2 regions of the Lysinibacillus sp. RS11 genome follow, and region 2 is predicted to be linked to the other one. Evidence: a T-box and tRNA genes for the amino acid it is inferred to sense, from the RefSeq annotation. Region 2 holds a T-box; the other holds one or more tRNA genes.
The links. A T-box is a leader RNA that pairs with one kind of tRNA and senses whether it is charged. The one in region 2 lies ahead of proS (proline--tRNA ligase), so its partner is inferred to be a tRNA-Pro.

Region 1: it has a tRNA-Pro gene. The T-box ahead of proS (proline--tRNA ligase) is inferred to sense a tRNA for this amino acid. The anticodon was not compared.

The regions. Positions count from the first base shown of each region.
Region 1 is NZ_CP168124.1:107,098-110,499, forward strand. It holds rRNA gene AB9L17_RS00615 (23S ribosomal RNA) at 1-680, shown strand, start outside; rRNA gene rrf (5S ribosomal RNA) at 796-911, shown strand; tRNA gene AB9L17_RS00625 (tRNA-Val) at 922-997, shown strand; tRNA gene AB9L17_RS00630 (tRNA-Thr) at 1,001-1,076, shown strand; tRNA gene AB9L17_RS00635 (tRNA-Lys) at 1,084-1,159, shown strand; tRNA gene AB9L17_RS00640 (tRNA-Leu) at 1,180-1,264, shown strand; tRNA gene AB9L17_RS00645 (tRNA-Gly) at 1,311-1,385, shown strand; tRNA gene AB9L17_RS00650 (tRNA-Leu) at 1,391-1,479, shown strand; tRNA gene AB9L17_RS00655 (tRNA-Arg) at 1,497-1,573, shown strand; tRNA gene AB9L17_RS00660 (tRNA-Pro) at 1,584-1,660, shown strand; tRNA gene AB9L17_RS00665 (tRNA-Ala) at 1,677-1,752, shown strand; rRNA gene AB9L17_RS00670 (16S ribosomal RNA) at 1,898-3,402, shown strand, end outside.
Region 2 is NZ_CP168124.1:2,407,165-2,410,566, forward strand. It holds gene AB9L17_RS12290 (sensor domain-containing protein) at 1-541, shown strand, start outside; gene AB9L17_RS12295 (TVP38/TMEM64 family protein) at 1,109-1,654, shown strand; T-box leader at 2,026-2,246, shown strand; gene proS (proline--tRNA ligase) at 2,311-3,402, shown strand, end outside.

The sequences.
Region 1 (3,402 bases), 2.3 Mb from region 2:
AGGAGACAGTGTCAGGCGGACAGTTTGACTGGGGCGGTCGCCTCCTAAAAGGTAACGGAGGCGCCCAAAGGTTCCCTCAGAATGGTTGGAAATCATTCGTAGAGTGTAAAGGCACAAGGGAGCTTGACTGCGAGACCTACAAGTCGAGCAGGGTCGAAAGACGGGCTTAGTGATCCGGTGGTTCCGCATGGAAGGGCCATCGCTCAACGGATAAAAGCTACCCCGGGGATAACAGGCTTATCTCCCCCAAGAGTCCACATCGACGGGGAGGTTTGGCACCTCGATGTCGGCTCATCGCATCCTGGGGCTGTAGTCGGTCCCAAGGGTTGGGCTGTTCGCCCATTAAAGCGGTACGCGAGCTGGGTTCAGAACGTCGTGAGACAGTTCGGTCCCTATCCGTCGTGGGCGTAGGAAATTTGAGAGGAGCTGTCCTTAGTACGAGAGGACCGGGATGGACACACCGCTGGTGTACCAGTTGTCTTGCCAAAGGCATCGCTGGGTAGCTATGTGTGGACGGGATAAGTGCTGAAAGCATCTAAGCATGAAGCCCCCCTCAAGATGAGATTTCCCATTACGCAAGTAAGTAAGATCCCTCAAAGACGATGAGGTAGATAGGTTCGAGGTGGAAGTGTGGTGACACATGGAGCTGACGAATACTAATCGATCGAGGACTTAACCAAAATGTTTGAAACATTCAATGCACGTTTATCCAGTTTTGAAAGAACAAGAAAGTTTTTTAAAAAAAGCTTGCAATTATAACAAAATGTGTTATAATAAATCTTGTCTTTAAAATAGTCTAGTGATGATGGCAAAGAGGTCACACCCGTTCCCATACCGAACACGGAAGTTAAGCTCTTTAGCGCCGATGGTAGTTGGGGGCTTCCCCCTGTGAGAGTAGGACGTCGCTAGGCATTATACCCAGGAGGATTAGCTCAGCTGGGAGAGCACCTGCCTTACAAGCAGGGGGTCGGCGGTTCGAGCCCGTCATCCTCCACCATTTGCCGGTGTAGCTCAGTTGGTAGAGCAACTGACTTGTAATCAGTAGGTCGTGGGTTCGACTCCTATCGCCGGCACCATAGTTTTGAGCCATTAGCTCAGTTGGTAGAGCATCTGACTTTTAATCAGAGGGTCGAAGGTTCGAGTCCTTCATGGCTCACCATTTAATTGCCAACAAAATATGCGGGTGTGGCGGAATTGGCAGACGCACTAGACTTAGGATCTAGCGCCGCAAGGCGTGGGGGTTCGACTCCCTTCACCCGCACCATTTTTAGAATTTCATAATTGCCAGGATAAATAAATCTTATGCACATGCGGAAGTAGTTCAGTGGTAGAACACCACCTTGCCAAGGTGGGGGTCGCGAGTTCGAACCTCGTCTTCCGCTCCAAATGTGCCGGGGTGGCGGAACTGGCAGACGCACAGGACTTAAAATCCTGCGGTAGGTGACTACCGTGCCGGTTCGATTCCGGCCCTCGGCACCATTTTATTTTTATAATTAGCGCCCGTAGCTCAATTGGATAGAGCGTCTGACTACGGATCAGAAGGTTGTGGGTTCGACTCCTGCCGGGCGCGCCAATAAAACAAACGGAATGTAGCTCAGCTTGGTAGAGCACTTGGTTTGGGACCAAGGGGTCGTAGGTTCGAATCCTGTCATTCCGACCATTTTTTCTTAAATTTTGGGGCCTTAGCTCAGCTGGGAGAGCGCCTGCCTTGCACGCAGGAGGTCAGCGGTTCGATCCCGCTAGGCTCCACCAATTAAAATAAATGAACCTTGAAAACTGAACAAGCAAAACGTAATCAATAAAGTTTTTAGTAGCTAACCTTGAGTTAGTGAACGAAACAAAATTTTGGACATCAAACATGATGCCAGCAAAACAATTTGAGCTAATCAAATTTCTTTTTATGGAGAGTTTGATCCTGGCTCAGGACGAACGCTGGCGGCGTGCCTAATACATGCAAGTCGAGCGGACAGAGAAGGAGCTTGCTCCTTTGATGTTAGCGGCGGACGGGTGAGTAACACGTGGGCAACCTACCTTATAGTTTGGGATAACTCCGGGAAACCGGGGCTAATACCGAATAATCTATTTTACTTCATGGTGAAATACTGAAAGACGGTTTCGGCTGTCGCTATAAGATGGGCCCGCGGCGCATTAGCTAGTTGGTGAGGTAACGGCTCACCAAGGCGACGATGCGTAGCCGACCTGAGAGGGTGATCGGCCACACTGGGACTGAGACACGGCCCAGACTCCTACGGGAGGCAGCAGTAGGGAATCTTCCACAATGGGCGAAAGCCTGATGGAGCAACGCCGCGTGAGTGAAGAAGGTTTTCGGATCGTAAAACTCTGTTGTAAGGGAAGAACAAGTACAGTAGTAACTGGCTGTACCTTGACGGTACCTTATTAGAAAGCCACGGCTAACTACGTGCCAGCAGCCGCGGTAATACGTAGGTGGCAAGCGTTGTCCGGAATTATTGGGCGTAAAGCGCGCGCAGGCGGTCCTTTAAGTCTGATGTGAAAGCCCACGGCTCAACCGTGGAGGGTCATTGGAAACTGGGGGACTTGAGTGCAGAAGAGGAAAGTGGAATTCCAAGTGTAGCGGTGAAATGCGTAGAGATTTGGAGGAACACCAGTGGCGAAGGCGACTTTCTGGTCTGTAACTGACGCTGAGGCGCGAAAGCGTGGGGAGCAAACAGGATTAGATACCCTGGTAGTCCACGCCGTAAACGATGAGTGCTAAGTGTTAGGGGGTTTCCGCCCCTTAGTGCTGCAGCTAACGCATTAAGCACTCCGCCTGGGGAGTACGGTCGCAAGACTGAAACTCAAAGGAATTGACGGGGGCCCGCACAAGCGGTGGAGCATGTGGTTTAATTCGAAGCAACGCGAAGAACCTTACCAGGTCTTGACATCCCGTTGACCACTGTAGAGATATGGTTTTCCCTTCGGGGACAACGGTGACAGGTGGTGCATGGTTGTCGTCAGCTCGTGTCGTGAGATGTTGGGTTAAGTCCCGCAACGAGCGCAACCCTTGATCTTAGTTGCCATCATTTAGTTGGGCACTCTAAGGTGACTGCCGGTGACAAACCGGAGGAAGGTGGGGATGACGTCAAATCATCATGCCCCTTATGACCTGGGCTACACACGTGCTACAATGGACGATACAAACGGTTGCCAACTCGCGAGAGGGAGCTAATCCGATAAAGTCGTTCTCAGTTCGGATTGTAGGCTGCAACTCGCCTACATGAAGCCGGAATCGCTAGTAATCGCGGATCAGCATGCCGCGGTGAATACGTTCCCGGGCCTTGTACACACCGCCCGTCACACCACGAGAGTTTGTAACACCCGAAGTCGGTGGGGTAACCTTTTGGAGCCAGCCGCCGAAGGTGGGATAGATGATTGGGGTGAAGT
Region 2 (3,402 bases):
CCAGGCACGTACTTGGAATGCGATACATAATTCAAATTTACGAGTAGCTGTAAACATTTCTCCGATTCATATTAGTACATCAGGATTTGTCGATATGGTGCAAGAAGTGATTGCAGAAACAAAAATTAATCCGCACTTTTTAGAAATTGAAATTACAGAAATGAGTATGCTGGACTATACGGAAGACTTGCTCAATACAATTAACCAATTAAGAGCACTTGGTATTACAATTTCAATAGATGATTTCGGAACTGGCTATTCGTCGCTAAATTATTTAAAGACATTCCCGGTCGATGTCTTAAAAATAGATCGTGCATTTGTCCAAGATATTGTGCCTGAAAAATCAGGAATTGCCATGATTTCAGCCATGATTTCTCTAGCGCATGCCTTAAATCTTCAAGTAGTAGCTGAAGGGGTCGAAGAAGAAGCAGAATTAAACGTGCTGCGTGAGTATGGCTGTGAATTCGTCCAAGGCTATTACTTCAGTAAGCCATTACCCGTAGAGGATTTTACTCAGTTGATTGTAGATAGTTGTATGTAGGTAATACGGAGGATCTTGTCTTTAGTTTTGGACAAGATCCTCTAAGTGTTCATAGATTATTAAGATAAAATAACAAACATATTTATTAAGCAAAATTTTACAGTTGTTGAATAGTTTATGTCCCAATGAAAATTTAGGATTTCTTTCTCCCTAATTCGTCTTTCCAGTGTCTGGCCAAAACAAAGAAACAGGCATGTGAAACCTGTGAATGATAGAGATTTTGTTTGAAATTTAAGATTGATTGCCATTCTGCTTCTGAAAGTAAGTTTTGAATGAGCGTAAAAATCGTGTTATTCTTGTTCAAGAGAGATTCCTCATTTCGTAATTGTTTGTGTCGTAACTAACATTTCACACTGAGAATCTCTCTTTTGTTCATTTTTTATTGGAAGAAATTAGATAATCAACACGCGTGATAAAATAACTGATTCAATAATATTTATAGATTTTAAATAGTCAATTTTGACATGGATGATTTTTTTGTCATAGTCACTAATTAGAAATCAACCAGATTTGTTTATGTTGTAATTTTATTTTATGATTAATATAAAAATAAGAAAGAGATATACTATGCAAGAAACTTTTTTTCAATTATTAGAACAGGCTGGTCTGTTTGCAGTCTTTTTAAGTTTATTCATTAATATATTAGTGAGCATTATAGGTATATTACCAAGTGTATTTATTACAGCAGGAAACCTAACAATTTTTGGTCTATATAATGGCTTAATCGTTTCTATTATTGGTGAGGGGTTAGGCGCATTCATTAGCTTTATTTTATATCGAAAAGGGTTAAAGAAATGGAGACATACAGATACCCAACATCCTGTTATTTTAAAATTAAAGCAGCTTGAGGGATTTAATGCATTTTGGGTTATTTTATGCTTAAGAATTCTCCCATTTACTCCATCTGGTGTTATAACGTTAGGAAGTGCATTTTCAAAAGTTTCACTTGGTATATTTACAGTTGCTAGTACGTTAGGGAAAATCCCTTCACTTATTATTGAAGCAGGCGCAATATATGGTTTTATGCAAATTGATTCTAAGTGGAAATATGTAAGCATTGTTGTTATCTTGATTCTCTTTCTATTATGGAAGTTAAAAAATAAGTCTTCATGATGAAGTAAGCATTCGAAGGGAGCATTATTCCAGTCATGAGTATTTTGTGGCTCATCACCCTAACTTTGGTGATAAACCACTTTGTGGAATAACTCTAAGATTAGCAATAAAATAGAACGCTATTTTTCTTTCACTGGATCCACTTGCTATCGCGAATACAGAAAATGTCAATTAAAATGAGTGTCAAATTGCAGATGTATTTGACACTCATTTTTTATTGTTGTGGAACCCTTTTTTGTTAATTAAGAATGCTTTGAAATATTTATGAATTAGTTAAAAGCAATTCTGTTTACAAGCAATAGAAATAATTTTCTGATATTTCCCGAAAAATAATTGATATTATTTAACAGTTTTGCTAAAGTTATATGAAATATCAATCGATGATGTGGCCAAGTAAGTAAGAAATGTGAAACAGAAAATATAGCAATGGCTGAGAGCTATATCACCGCTTCTTATCTGAAACCTACCACGGAGATGTTATGCAAACATAACCGAGTCGTTTTCGTTACAAAACGTTAGAGGGTTTTAAGATTTTTCTTAAAACTAAATTCAAGGTGGTACCACGTTTATTTGGCACAAAGACGTCCTTATTTGGAGGACAGCTTTGTGCTTTTTATTTTTTCAGTAAGTAAAGTTACAGAAATGGAGGAGAGAATATGACAACACAACAAAATGATTTTTCAAAATGGTACATTGAGACAATCCAAAAGGCCGATTTAATGGATTATACACCAGTTCGTGGCTGTATCGCATTTAAACCAGACGGCTATGAAATTTGGGAACATATTCAGGAAGAAATGGATCGTCGTTTTAAAGAGTCAGGTCACCGCAACGCTTATTTCCCTATGTTAATTCCTGAATCCTTCTTCCAAAAAGAAAAGGATCATATCGAAGGTTTCTCACCTGAGCTTCCTTGGGTAACGGAGGCAGCAGGTGAGAAATTAGAAGAACGTTTAGCGCTTCGTCCGACATCTGAAACGATGATTGGACACCTTTATTCAAATTGGATCAAAAGTTACCGTGATTTACCTGTCTTGATTAATCAATGGGCAAATGTCTTTCGTTGGGAGAAAAAAACACTTCCGTTCATTCGAACATCTGAATTTTTGTGGCAAGAGGGCCATACAGCGCATGTTGATGAAGAAGATGCGCGTCAAGAAACAATGCAAATGTTAACTATCTATAAGGAAGTTGTAGAGGAGTTGCTGGCAATCCCTGTCTATGATGGACAAAAAACACCTTCAGAGCGTTTTGCAGGGGCTGTAGATACTTATTCTATCGAAGCAATGATGAAAAATGGGAAGGCCGTACAAGCCGGTACCTCTCATTATTTAGGGACAAAATTTGCTGAAGCCTTTGATATAAAATATTTAAATAAAGCCAATCAGCATGAATATGTACACACAACATCTTGGGGGACTTCCACACGTTTAATAGGTTCAGTAATTATGGTTCACGGTGATGAGCAGGGGCTTATTTTACCGCCACGAATCGCACCAACCCAAGTTGTCTTAATACCTGTAGGTCCATGGAAAAAGACCCCTGAAATTATGGAGAAACTAGATGACATTTATGCAGTCCTTAAGAAGAAGGGAATTCGAGTACGTCTTGATGACACCGACCAATCACCAGGCTTCAAATTTAATGAATGGGAGTTAAAAGGTGTACCGGTTCGAATTGAATTAGGACCTCGTGACTTAGAAAACAATCAAGCCATGTTAAAAGCACGCGATGAAGATGAGAAACAA